DNA from 3 places in the Pseudoalteromonas sp. QJM3NY_22 genome. Region 2 is predicted to be linked to each of the others. Evidence: predicted binding sites of a transcription regulator. Region 2 holds the regulator's gene; each other region holds the start of a gene.
What was found. The regulator LexA, encoded in region 2, represses DNA repair genes until DNA is damaged. The targets are predictions, from matches to a motif close to TACTGTATNNNNATACAGTA.
Positions count from the first base shown of each region.

Region 1 (4,721 bases), 1.2 Mb from region 2:
AAAAAAAATTATTGAAGGTGTTTGGTCTGTTCTGAACCTATGCCCCCACATGTTTTCAATAATTGGAATATGTTTGATTCCGTATTTTTTCATCAATTCTGAAGAGTATGTGTGTAAACTATCCATGATTCACCTTTAGGGTTGAGGTTCTAAACTCTCCATCCTTTATTGTATATGTTTCAATTCTTTTTCCACTTAATTTACTTGTATTGCTAATTTGTGATGCTAATTTAGATCTAAAGATCAGTAATTTTTTGTAAAGCCTTGGATTAGTTGTGTTTGGAGGTGAGCCTTTAGATACTCTGTATAAAAAGTCAAATAACTCGACTGTCAAAGAAAGCTTTAAAGATATATTTCTATCAATATCAAATACAATAACAGGTTCAATCCGTGATCCTGTCAACTCAAAATCACCTTTTACTTTAGTAATATAAATATCTCTATCTCTCAGTTCATCTCCATGAAAAATTGATATAGGAGTAATAGAACCTTGGTCTTTTTCTGGTATATAAAGGCGGTCTTTACCTGTATTTTCAGAAATATATCTTCCATGAAATATTCTATTAAGTGCTAATACAATGAGGGAGATTAAATCAATATTATGACAGTTATCATTTTCTTGAAGTTCATCAAACACCATACTTTTGAAGTATGAAAAACTCGCAAATTTTTGTAAGTTGAATGCCTTATCATCACCATTTTGATAACAATAAAGTTGTATTCGAGAACGCCTAACGATTGCTCCCCATAAGTCAGCATCAATATCTAAGTCAGTAGCTTTCTTGGAATTTAATAAATCATTAAAATCATCTAAAGGTATTTCAACTTTTCTTTCTGATTTTTTCTTAAGGTAATTATCCCAATGGTTGGTAGATAACTCCCCGAACATTAATTTATTGATTTCAGAGTAAGGCCTTGCATTATTCATTTTGTGTGGTCCAAGGTTCATACCCCAATATCCGACTTCTATTGTTGATTCATACTCAAACTCTTCAAAAGAATTAACTCTACGTACTCGATTACAATTAAAAATAGGATAATTTGTATCTTTCTTCGTTGCTTTTAAATGTTTGGCCTTAGGAGTAGACGCCAAAATTGTATTGGTTGCTAAGTTTAGTAGCTCTCGAATTGTAAAATGCTCATTATTCAATTGAAGTAACAAAATGATATTACTAAGATTTTCCTGGATATTACCATTTGTTTTTAGAAGGCTATATTTGTTGTAAATAGGACATAAATTATTAGATTGCCCTTCGCATGAATTACAACCTTCCCAGCCAGAATGGTTAATAATTTCATCCAAAATTAGAGAAAAGTTTTCCTTTGCATTGAGTTTAGATAAATTAATAAGCTTGATCAGCTCTTGTTGCTCACAATTACTAAATCCAAGATTGATTTTATCTTCAATGATTTCTTTTAGCTGAGTTGCTCTTTTTTCAGACTCTTCACTTTGTGAGGCTAAGATGAAATTGTCTATCTCCTCGACTAAAATCCCATCATTAACAGCAATTAGTATGGGTTTATTTGAAGCACCATTTACTAATACATCTAATAGCTCTTGAATTACTAACGACTTCTCATTTTGTAATTCTGAGAAATCCTTAACTATTGTCCTTTCCGAAGAACAAAAATAGCTTTTAGCATTCCATTTATCCTCATCGAAGGAATCACCATCTATCTGTTTGACAATATCTCTGCATAATTTTGTTTTTCCATCACCTGCGGTGCCTGTAAGTATAATAACTCCATGAGCATCTTCAGATTCAAATTGTTGGGTAATTTGTTTTTGCCATTCAAATTGTATATTTAATGGCTCATCAAGTCCTAAGCTTTCCGCAACTTTTCTAACGTATTCATCTTGAATTTGATTCTTTCCCTGACAATATCCCTCTAAATATTTGACCCAATTATTTTGCTTCCAAGTCATAATCATTCCTTTACCGTTCAAATAGCTATTGCGAAAATAAAAATTCTATACATAAATCATTCAAACACTATATTAAATAGCTTTCAACTTTAAAAGCAGAAAAAGTTGTTTTCCAACAAAGAATTACACATAAACCACGTTTATTTACAAGTGCGTACTTTCTGTTTAAATATACAGTGAAAATTCCTTTATCCTGAGAGAGAAACGCTATACTATTGCCTCTGGACAATTTCTCCAGAGGTAGCAACAGGAATGAAAGCTAAATTTACCGGTCACGATACTTTTCCCCTTAGATATGGTTGGCTCTTTAAAGCTGTTAACCATTTGAATTCAGGTGGTAAATTACAGACGAGCAAGGAAGAAGAAACTCAACAAGCAATAATTAAACTTGGTGTGGGTAAAAATATGGTCAATGCTATTAGGTATTGGGCAGAGTCTGCTGAGTTGCTTTCAAGTAAAAGAACTCAATCAAATATTGATTATTTCATTTCTGAAAACGGTGATTACTTATTTAATGCAGTTACAGGAAAAGATCCGTATTTAGAGCAAATAGGTTCAGTGTGGCTTGTTCATTTTTGGCTAAATTTTAATTTTCAACACCTTAGCGCTTATCGCTACTTTTTTAATTTTTCTCATGTGCAGCATTTTGAAAAATCGAAACTTCTTTCAGACTGTTCAAGTGACGCTAAAAAATTGGTTACTAATGATATAGGTAATGAGAGTACTCTTAAAAAAGATATAGACTGTTTTTTAAATACTTATAGTAAAAAATTTAAAAGTGTTGCTGTTAAGAAAAAGCTAACAATAGATGAAGAACATTTTACCTCACCTTTAACTGAACTTAATTTAGTTACCGATAATGGTGGAGGTTTTTATGTAAGCGATTTAGCTGAGCGGCCTGAACTTCCTATTGAAGTTTTTATTTATGGGCTAATTAAATTTGCTCAAAACGAAACTAAAGATTCAAAGATTAACAGTATTGATTTCGATTCATTATTAACGAAACCTTGCTCGCCTGGAAGAATATTTAGGCTTTCAGAAAGCGGTTTAGGGCAAAAATTGGATGAAGCACAAGAGTACTCTAAAGATGGAGTGTCTTGGTTTGATTCACTGGGGCTACGTCAGGTAAAAATAAATAATGAGTATATGAGTAATCCTTTAGCTGTGCTTAACAAATTCTATGGAGCTACTTCATAATGATGAACTCATTAATTAGTATAAATCAGCGCTATAAAAGTTCAACTAGAATTGACAGTCAACTAGATGATTTCAAACCGTTTTTAAATGATTTCATATTACATGGTACAGCGGTAAATGTATTAGATACAATTAGCCGTGATTTTGTAGGTAGTGAACAAAGAGCCTATACGCTAACGGGCCCATACGGTTCAGGTAAGTCAACAATTGCATTGTTTTTAGCTAGCCTACTTTCTATAAATAAAGCAGAACGTACATATGCAACAACTAAACTTGATAAGGTTGAAGGCGTTCTTGATGATTTTCCTCATCGTTTTAGTGTTAAAAAGGGTTGGCAGGTAATTAAGCATGTTTGCGGTCTTGAAGCACCAGCGAACTCTATTTTGAAAAGTGTATATAGAGCTTTTCAAATTAATTTTAGTGTCGAAGAAGTTAATTCTTTTGATGATGATAAATGTTTAGTTGAAATTAAGCGTACGTTAGGAACTACTTCAAATAAAATTGATGGCACGCTTATTTTTCTTGATGAGATGGGTAAAGCACTTGATTACCAATCAAGGAATAATAAAGATTTACATTTTTTCCAATCACTTGCTGATATTGCGCAACAAGCTAAAAACTCGGTTGTACTTGTAGGTTTTTTACATCAATCATTTTCAGATTATGCAAAAAATAAAGACGCTAAAGCTCAAAAAGAATGGGCAAAAGTTCAAGGCCGTTATAGAGATTTAAGCTTTAACCCTTCAATTGATGAGTCACTTGTATTAGTGGGAGATTCAATTACAAAAACATCTGAAATTATTCATGTTTTAGAAAAAGAGCATAAAAATCTAATTAGTAATGTATTAGCATGCTTTGAACATAAAAACATCAATAAAAAAGCATTATTAAAAACACTCCCACTTGATCCAATTGTAAGTTTGTTGCTTGGTCCCATTTCTAGAAGACGTTTCTCACAAAATGAACGAAGCTTATTCGGCTTTTTAGCCTCCCATGAAAAATTAGGGTTTAGAGAATTTTTATCGACTAATTACGATTCAGGGATTGAATCAACTGATCTATATCGTCCTGAATTACTGTGGGATTACCTACATTACAATTTACACCATCTCATTGTTACTTCTCATGACAGTAAAGCTTGGTTGGAGGGGTGTGATGCTATTTATCGAGCGGAGCAAAAAGGTACAGAGTTACACGTATCAATAACAAAAGTTATTGCGCTATTAACTATATTTGGTTTTCAACATCATTTACATGCGAAAAAAGGGTTTATAACTTCTTACTTTTCAGCTCAGGGTGTTAGTAAAGCAAAAACTTCTCAGGCCATTAAAGATTTAGAATCTTGGACGATAATTATTTATCGTCAAAATCATAATGCTTTGTTTGTATTTCAGGGCAGTGATATTGATATTCACAACATGGTGTTAGAACGTATTGAGTCAGTTAGCCAAGGGGTTGATTGGACAAAAGTTTGTGATATTCCACAAAATATTTTAGCAACTGCACATTATCATAGAACTGGCTCCATGCGTTGGGCAAATACAAAACTAATAAATAAAATTGAGCCTGGTTTTATTAATTCGTTAAAGAAAGAGCC
Region 1 is NZ_CM149655.1:3,415,112-3,419,832, forward strand. It holds gene AC0VZ4_RS15710 (methylation-associated defense system protein MAD7 family protein) at 1-126, opposite strand, end outside; gene AC0VZ4_RS15715 (hypothetical protein) at 119-1,927, opposite strand; gene AC0VZ4_RS15720 (DUF4007 family protein) at 2,180-3,124, shown strand; gene AC0VZ4_RS15725 (hypothetical protein) at 3,124-4,721, shown strand, end outside.
Region 1: AC0VZ4_RS15720 (DUF4007 family protein) is a predicted target of LexA. The motif match lies at 2,087-2,106, and genes of this name have one in related genera.

Region 2 (4,721 bases):
GTAAATATGAGTGAGGTGTGTTTGGCTTTATTTAAATACACCTATTTAAACAGTGTATTTAACCCGCACATTTAAAATGCCACCGGTGGCATGTGAAAGTCAAGGTTATTTTTTATACTTTTTTAAACAATAATTCACTTAATTTTAATCCTCAAAGGTCAACAGGCCATGGAGTTTATAAAAAAGTATTGTTTGTACTTAAAAATGATAAATATTAAATAATGGACTATAAATGCGTAAAACTATCTATTTACCATATAAAACAGCTTATATTACATAGTTGATTTGGTATAAAAGTAAAACTGCGTTAAAGTTTGCGGTGTAATCATTAGAGGATAAATACTAAACAATGTCGGAAATTCAATTTTTAAATGTAGATCTTGAGCTTGAATCAAAGCAAGATATTAGTTTGCTAGTGGCAGACTTGAAAAAAGTCGCGACGATTTTACATTATGACAAAGACGAATACCGTCAATTAGCCCGCATTGAAGCAACAGGTGTAGTAAACACGCCTGACAAAGCAATAAACCATATATGTGAGCTTATTGAATCGTGTTCGCGCAACGCGCTAAAGCAATGGTTAAGCTGTTCACGTAGAACGTTTGATATTGGTTTTGAATCAGGCACATCGCCTAAGTGTTTTAACCAAGCTTTAGATGCAGATACATTATTACGTATATCTGCTATTGGTGCGGGTATGGAAATTACAATTTACCCAATCGAAAAGTAACAGTAAGTAATTATCTTCGCTCTACTACGGCTGCGGTCATTCTTGATACGCAGCAAAGCTCGTTTCGACTATTAGTAATTTTTATTTCCCAGACTGAACTACGCTTACCAATATGAAACGCTTTTGCGGTGGCTGTTAAAGTACCATTACGAGATGCTTTTAAGTGACTGGCGCTAATTTCTTGTCCGACACAATAAAACTGAGTGAAGTCGACTACGAAGTTAGCTGCATAACTTGCTACTGTTTCGGCAAGCGCTACGTTGGCTCCTCCATGCACCATGCCCATTGGATTATGATGCGCTGGTATGGCAGGCATAGTTGCTACGAGGTAATCATCACCAATTTCGGTAATTTCAATTCCCATGGTTTTCATTAGTGTACCTTGGCCGTTTATACCCTCATCTAGCTGTTTGCAAAACTCTAAAGTAACAGGTTGATACCAAATACTCATAAGCTTACCTTTTAAAATAGTAGTAAAAATATGGCTTATATTTTCATAAAGTTAAGATAATGAAAATAAAAAAGTGGATCTAAATTTATAGCCAGATAGCGTGAGGCGGATAGTAAGAAGTAATAATAGGGATATCGTAGTTTATTGATACAATCGAGCAGTAAAGAAGAAATCCCCCTAGGCTAAATATAAGCAAGCAGCATAATGTTACTTGCTTATACTGAGCCAGATCTTTTATTGGTAACTAGCTATTAACTCGACATTACTAAAAGCACTGTAGCCTTTAATCATAATAGAGTAATTACCAGTGCGGGTGTCGCTACAGCTTTCATTATTTCCGTTTTTATACGGTCGGCAATCGTAGTTACTGCTCGTTGCAATTGCATTATATTTTACATGTAGGTCAACATCCCCAGTGCCATTAGAGGTCGAAAATGTGACTTGCTCAGCTTCACTTGGCACTGTAAAAGTAAACAATTGCTCACTGTTTCGATCACCACTAACAACGATAGATTGGTTATTTTGCAGTGTATTGTTATTTACCGGTGGGCTAGATGCAGATCTAAAATTTGCAATTGTGGGGTTTGTTAAATTTAAGGCTCTAGCGTTATCGTGTTTTGATGGAGTTCCCATAACACTTCCGCTGTATGATTTGTTTGGATTTGACCAGTAATTGATTCTTGTGCAGTTATTTGTGCAGTTATAAGCCATTACTGAACGCCATTGTGATTGAGGTTGCTGATAACCATGGCCGAACGAATAAGGAGATGTTGATGGATCGTTTTCAGGGTTATGACGAGCACCTTGTAAATGACCAATTTCATGACCGAAAGAGTAATAGCCGGTTGCACAGTCATAATCAACCATCGCAAATGCGCTGTTAGCATTTGCACCAATTGCTTTGGCTTGGCCACAGTAGCCGTTAACGTCGTTTATTAATATGACTACATCAGCACCGTATTGATCTCGTAGTGTGTGCGCTTCATCCATATAACCATCGTTTTTGGCAGCTAAACGATTTAAATCCGTACCTGAATTTGTAGCTTCAGTATAATTAACTCGGCTTACATGGGCCAAACTAACAACTGCATTGACACCTGAGTTTTGGTAACCCTGATTAGTCTCTACTATTGCAAGATCAATCAAGCTATTAATATCACTAGATTTTTGTTCTGCGGCTGGGGTGTATAAAACGAGTAAGCTAATATTGCTTTGCGCGTTAGTTGCCATAGCTGTTTGGAAGCTTTGTTCTGTTAAAATTTGTTCACTGATTGAAATAGTGTTATTAGATTGTTGATAATCGGGTGCATGCTCAGCAGGTTGCTTGGCAGGATCTAATTCAATAAAATTATGACCAGAATGTTTATTCGGTTGCAATTTATAAACATGTTCATTTACCTTTATCGTACCAGAAATCCCCTTTGTAGATTTTATCAGTGTTACTTCGTCACCATCTAAGCTTTTACCTACCCAGATTAAGTTACCAGTTGCTGATGTACTTGCTGTACTTTTGATAAATTCAATGTCACTTCCCTGAACAGGTAAAAAGAATGCATTGGTTTTTGCGCTTAGTTCGAAAAGCGGTTGCCCAAATTGAGATTGAGCATTACCTTCTTTATTAATGTTTTGCGTAAAGTTAGAGTGCTGCACTTCGAAAAGTGGGACTTGGGCATACGCATAGCCGCTAAACAATAAGCCAATAAACAATGGTGAATATTTTTTCATTTGATAATCCTTTTAAGTGTTTGTACACATAAAGTGCACATGCTAATAAGTTGTTTTCAATTTATTAACATGTGGCTGTCATCAAATTAGCCCTTAATCGTAAATATAAAGATACGAATGTTTATTTTATGTAAGCATTCGTTGTTTCTACATAAGTGTAAAAGTGATTTATTAACAGCAAGCAATCAATGTAATTTAAATTTGCGATTTTTATTTAACTGTATATACTCACAGTTAAATGTACTGTATGGAAAACCAGTTGTATGCGACCATTAACGAAGCGCCAAGCTCAAATTCTCGAATTAGTTAAAGTTTTTATTAAAGACACTGGTATGCCTCCTACACGTGCTGAAATTGCACAAACATTAGGCTTTAAAAGTGCCAATGCTGCTGAAGAGCATTTAAAAGCGCTTGCTAAAAAAGGTGCTATTAAGATGAAACCAGGTGCAAGCCGAGGTATTCAACTTGTTGAGGAAGAAGAGCCTGAACAGTTAGGTTTACCTCTTATCGGGCGAGTCGCAGCGGGAGAGCCTATTTTGGCGCAAGAGCACGTTGAGAGTCATTGTAAAATTGATCCATTAATGTTTAAACCTGCTGCTGATTTTTTATTGCGCGTTAACGGTATGAGTATGAAAGATATAGGTATTATGGATGGTGATTTGTTAGCTGTGCATAAAACTCAAGTTGCAGAAAATGGACAAGTTGTAGTTGCTCGTGTTGATGATGATGTTACCGTAAAGCGGTTTGAAAAAGCAGGCCGAAAAGTATTATTGCATGCTGAGAATGACGACTTTTCGCCAATTGAAGTTGATCTAGAAAATGAATCTTTTAATATAGAAGGTTTAGCCGTTGGAGTTATTCGTAACGCTGATTGGATGTAGCTTTTAATTTATTTTTATGAATGCGTGCTTTTTAGCACGCATTTTTGTTTTAACATTAGCACTAAAAATAGGACGTAAACAGCCAACTAATTATTTTAGCTGTAAATTTTTTTGCACTTATATTTTCCCCCTCCGAATGCGTTAAACCCCTTTGTTTTGCTCATATTTTGAACTTTCTGTTGACTACTGACTTTTTATTAATTACTCAATATCACCTGATTGTTTTTTATACTAAAACTTGCTTGTTGTTCGTTTTTTAGCTAATTATTAATGTGCTGAGCTAATAATAACTCACAGCTTTTTAGTTTTGAGAACACACAATATACACAAACTCGTTGTTGGCGCAGCAAAACCAATCAATATTAAATAAGATTGGCTAAAAAAATAAAAATAACGAATTGGCGTTTAAGCCGTATGCCTCTTCGCTTTGCATTCGCAATAGCATCAAAGGAGCCGTCACATGGGTAAACTGACCTCTACCTTGTGGCTTATATTATGTGTTTTTTCGCACTCAGTTTTGGCGAACAGCCAATACAATATGCGCAAAGGCGTAACCGATATAAGCAATAATGTATATCAGCTGCACATGACCATATTTATAATATGTTGTGTGATTGGGGTGATAGTGTTCGCAATTATGTTTTGGGCACTTATTCATCACCGTAAATCTAAAGGGGCTGTACCTGCCCAATTTCACGAAAGCACTAAAGTAGAAATACTTTGGACTGCAATTCCGTTTGTTATTTTAATTGCTATGGCAGTACCAGCCACTAAAACCCTTATTGCAATGGAAGATGCCAGCAAAGCTGATCTCACTATTAAAATTACGGGTTCGCAATGGAAATGGCATTATGAATATATGGGCGAAGATGTAGAGTTCTACTCTATTTTATCTACCCCGCAAGATGAAATAGCGAATCTTGCAGATAAAAAC
Region 2 is NZ_CM149655.1:157,873-162,593, forward strand. It holds gene AC0VZ4_RS00805 (hypothetical protein) at 350-730, shown strand; gene AC0VZ4_RS00810 (PaaI family thioesterase) at 741-1,181, opposite strand; gene AC0VZ4_RS00815 (M12 family metallo-peptidase) at 1,416-2,906, opposite strand; gene lexA (transcriptional repressor LexA) at 3,170-3,787, shown strand; gene coxB (cytochrome c oxidase subunit II) at 4,248-4,721, shown strand, end outside.

Region 3 (4,721 bases), on a different replicon from region 2:
AAGCACCCAGATATCTTTTGATGAACCTTGGTCATCCTAATATCATTCTCACCTTGGTTGTTGCTAAAAGGCACCGCTGTTTCCGTCATGAACCGTAAGACATCATCTTGATAATCTCTTAACCGCTCTAACAACGCTCTAGACTTTGTTCGTTTCAATCTGCCTCGCTGGCCTTTTACTCGGCTGTTTCTATCCGGTGGAGGGCATTTAATGTCACCTTGAGCCAATATTTGTTGATATTTCTCTATATAGTGAGCTTTTGTGTCTGCATCTAGCTCGGGGTTATCTATTTGATGTTTATTGATTTCAGTCAGTAGGGTTTGCAAATCCTTTGCCCATTGCATACCGTCTTGCTCCCATGCCCTTTCTAACTCTCGGATATGATGTGCATTACACAAGGCATGTTGGCACTGTGTATATTGATAATACGGTTTCCAGTGGTCGTGGCATAGTACCCCAGTAAAGTGAGGTAAAATATCGGCGTCATCCATCGCTATTTTCCCTCTTTTCTCATGCGGGTAAAAATACGTCCACCACGTCGTTGATGCACCATGAAGCCATCGTCGTTTACCACCTATATTAATCCCCGTTTCATCAACGTGTAAGGCTTGATAAGTCGTTTTCAGGGCTTTCTTGAGCGCGGCTTCTGCGCCGGAGGACTTTACCAAGGCCGCTGCTTGTTCATTAAAGTTAAATAAACTACCCGCACTGATTGGAATACCGAGTTGATCACAAAAATATTCTTCAATGCGGTTGTAAGGGAGTAATTGATATTGGGATAGGTAAACTGCATGGGCTTTTACACCAACCCCATATTGAATAGGACTGTTAACGTCTTCTGGAAATTCACCAATAAAACGCTTACCTTGCTCATTTTCCAGAATTTGTGCTTGGTATTCAGTGACCACTTTCCTGATATCTATATCGACAACCTGTCGTTTTTGAAAGCCAATTTCACGGTAGTGACCTTTCGGTAAAAAATCACGTTCAACTAGGATGATTTTGATCTCATCAGGCGTCTGTGTTTGGGTTAGTGTTTTACCTGCACGGCCTTTTTGACCACCCGCTGACTTGGCTGATTTCTCTTTGTTTTGTTTTTTTCGGTTGATGTCTTTTGATGGCGGGATACTGCTATTGTTACTGTTAAGTCCTAATTTACTTGCTAACATAACAACGACAACCAGAATGAGTTCAATAGACATCTTCAGCGCAGGCGTGAGAGTTTTACCTTCTTGTAATTGAGCTTTGGTTTTCTCAACGATTTCGTCGATGTTGATGCTGTTTAAATTCATTGAAGCTAGGGCTATTAGGTCATAGCCCTAGCTTGGCATACTGGCGGGATCGGTCAATAGTTAAAAAAGATCCTTTGAAAATAATTTACCATGGTGAATAGTTACAATTAAACAATAACAAATACTTATCGACCTTAAAGGGGTTGGTTTTTTTTATGTTAATATCTAAATATACAAAAAAGGAGCATTATTATGAATATAATTAATATTATTTTGCAGTTCACTGCTAATTTAATTCCATTTCTATCACTTGAGCAAGATAACAATGCACTTATGTTTAATATTCTGCATTACACTTATACAATTGACGTTCTATCTTTAATGCTTGCGCTGTCAGTCGCAATGATATGTGTCGGTGTTCTGCGCTCACTAACAAATCAAAACGCTAACGCCGCTGCTCGAAATGCGTATTGGTGTGGCTATGCAAGTTCAAAAAAATCTACGCTTACAACAACCGGAGTTTCAATGCTCTTTTGTTCAATGATGATCACTGTTGCTATGTTTAAATCAGCGTCTGCTCACGTAGCTGTTGTTGATAAAAGCTATCGCGACACGCTTTATTTCGAACTAAAATACGCTGATCAATGCTAGATTAGTAACTGTGCACAGCCACTATTGGTGAATTTGTTTGCACTATTTACCAATCAAACCTAGAATACTGTATATGTAAACAGTATTCTAGGTTTTTATGCTCCCTACTCCCATTAAACGTTCGTGCAACATATTACCCCTCGCCCATTTCTCTGTTATGGCTGGGTTTCCTAATCCATGCGAAGATTTTCTTGAAGCGCCGGTTTCACTTGATTCGATTATGATAGATAACCCATCTAGCACATTTTTATTCCGCGTGAATGGCAAAAGCATGGAGCCGCTAATTCGGGATAACTCTATATTAATTGTCGATAGGTCAATCACAGTTAAAAGCGGCTGTATTGTACTCGCGACAATCGATGGGAACTTTGTCGTGAAAGAGCTTTCGATAGATCTTGGCCGCGCTGTTGCCAAGTTCACAAGCCATAATAGTGAACACCCTACAATAGAACTGCCTATTGACCCCGAAAATAATTGGGAGGCTGCAACCATATGGGGTGTTGTAACCGGCGTTATGAGTAAAATTTGATGTATGTTTTATGTGATATAAACGCTGCATATGTTAGTTTTTGTCAGCTATTCAATCCTCAATTCGATTTTAATAAAACGCCATTAGCAGTATTAAGTTCAAATCAGGGCAATGTAATAGCCAGAAATAATGCAACAAAAGCGCTTGGCATTAAAATGGGCGAACCAGCATTTAAATCCATCCCAATAATTAAAAAACATCATGGGCATGTTTGGGGTTCTAATTTTGCGCTGTTCGGTGATATAAGTAGTCGGTTTCATGCTGAACTAAAGCCATTTTTACATGAACATTTTGAATATTCGATTGATGAAGCTTTTGGCAAAATCAACCTAATACAAAATCAAGATTTAAAAAACCATGCAAAACTCATAAAGACCACCTTACAAAAAAATCTTGGCTTAAGCGTAGGTGTGGGTATATCTCTAACCAAAACACTAGCTAAGGTCGCTTCATATTGCGCCAAATTACCTCTGTGGCATGATAAAACAGGCGGTGTAGTAGTATTGGACAATGAAGCTAAAATTGATTGGGCACTATCAAGGATTAAGTTAACCGATATTTGGGGTGTGGGTATTACAACTGCGAGTAAGTTAGAAAAAATCGGCATCTTAAACGGCCTCCAACTCAAAAATTTTGATACTACCAAGGCAAGATCATTGTTTTCCATAACTTTGGCGCGAACTATAAATGAATTAAATGGTATTAACTCTATTGAATTAAATGATATGACAAAGGAGCGTGGACGTATATGTGTATCACGTACCATGGGGAAACATATCACTGAACAGAATATACTAAGGGCTGCTTTATCATCTCATGCATCTAGTGCTGCGAGTAAGTTGAGAAAATTCAACTTATTTACTTCTTCCATCACTGTATTTATTAAAACAGATCAGTTCAGAAGTGATCATAACCAGTACAGTAAGGCCGTACAAGTTGCTCTCCCTATGCTTACTAATGATACCGATATAATAATCAAATATACTTTATTCGCATTAGATGCAATTTACCGTGAGGGTTATAAGTACAAAAAAACAGGTGTAGTTTTAGAGAAATTTGTGAGCGGTGAGGACCAACAGCAGCTCAACATTTTTGAGGACACTAAACCACTTGAGCAAAGCAATAAAACTAAAGTCACAGATCAAATTAATTCTAAGTTCGGCCCAGGAGCTATTCGTTTTGCAACCCAAGGGTACGATCATAGCTTTAGACCAAAAAATGACTTAGCGCCAAAGTCTTACACAACTCGGTTTGCTGATTTGCCTATCGCGTACGCTAATTGATGCTATATCAGTTACAAACTCCCGATGATTAGTGTCATTCTATCAATATAAATAAGTGGCCACACGCTGAAATTTGTTACCAGCTTTACCAAAAAAATGGCAAAAAGAGTGTAAACTACCTACTTTTAAAATAAGCTGGTAAAAAAATGAAACAAAATACCAGTTTATTGAAACAAGTGGTAAATGTTGTGACAATGGCTACCACTCAAACCAGCTGTTCTTTACCACCAATTAATATCAAAATTTCTCGTTGAATAAATGAATGATCCACAACACAACTATTGTCACCTAGTAGTTCTTATACATGAACTTGTACATCTGCACCCGCTTTAAAATCGGGGCCTGAGCATGCTGACAATATAGTCAGTATTGGGATTTTTATCATAATCTCTACTATATCGTAAATTTAACTTATTCGCCTGCGCTTTGTCTGGACTACTGAGCTACAAAACGCAATACCAGCACTCCCCAAAGAATTTGTAAAATTGGACACCTAGATCTTCATTGCATGGGTCTTTATCTGCGCATAGGCATCGAACTGTTATCTTTATTAAAACAAGTAGCGCGAATTAAAAACGAATGGCTCCTAACCCCATTAGATGAACTAAATCAATTTACCTTCACCAACTAATGGAAACCACCACCAGTCAACTTTAATTCAAGAACTGTAAGATTGATCAATGAGTAAGGTTATATTTATGAAGCACGGTTTGGCACTTGAAACAGCTGACATCTTTGAGGACATTGCTAGAATATCGCATTTTTCTTCTCAAAGCTTATCATTAGCAAAGAAGAAGAAATATGCGGCTTACTATACGCCTAAAGCGTTAAGTGAGCATATTATAAGCGTGGCAAATTACCAAGGAGGTAAGCTGGGTGATAAAGGTGCTGGCGGAGGAATATTATCAGCTAGTGCAGCTGCAAGGCATATTTTATCGGCGAGTAAAAAACCTTGCTTTATTAGTGCTAATGAAATCATTCCTGAAATACAGCAATTCCTCGAACAGTCCTACAGCGTAATTTCTC
Region 3 is NZ_JBWBTZ010000003.1:23,183-27,903, forward strand. It holds gene tnpC (IS66 family transposase) at 1-1,292, opposite strand, end outside; gene AC0VZ4_RS25110 (hypothetical protein) at 1,485-1,883, shown strand; gene AC0VZ4_RS25115 (LexA family protein) at 2,041-2,412, shown strand; gene AC0VZ4_RS25120 (Y-family DNA polymerase) at 2,412-3,695, shown strand; gene AC0VZ4_RS25125 (Eco57I restriction-modification methylase domain-containing protein) at 4,376-4,721, shown strand, end outside.
Region 3: AC0VZ4_RS25115 (LexA family protein) is a predicted target of LexA. The motif match lies at 1,949-1,968, and genes of this name have one in related genera.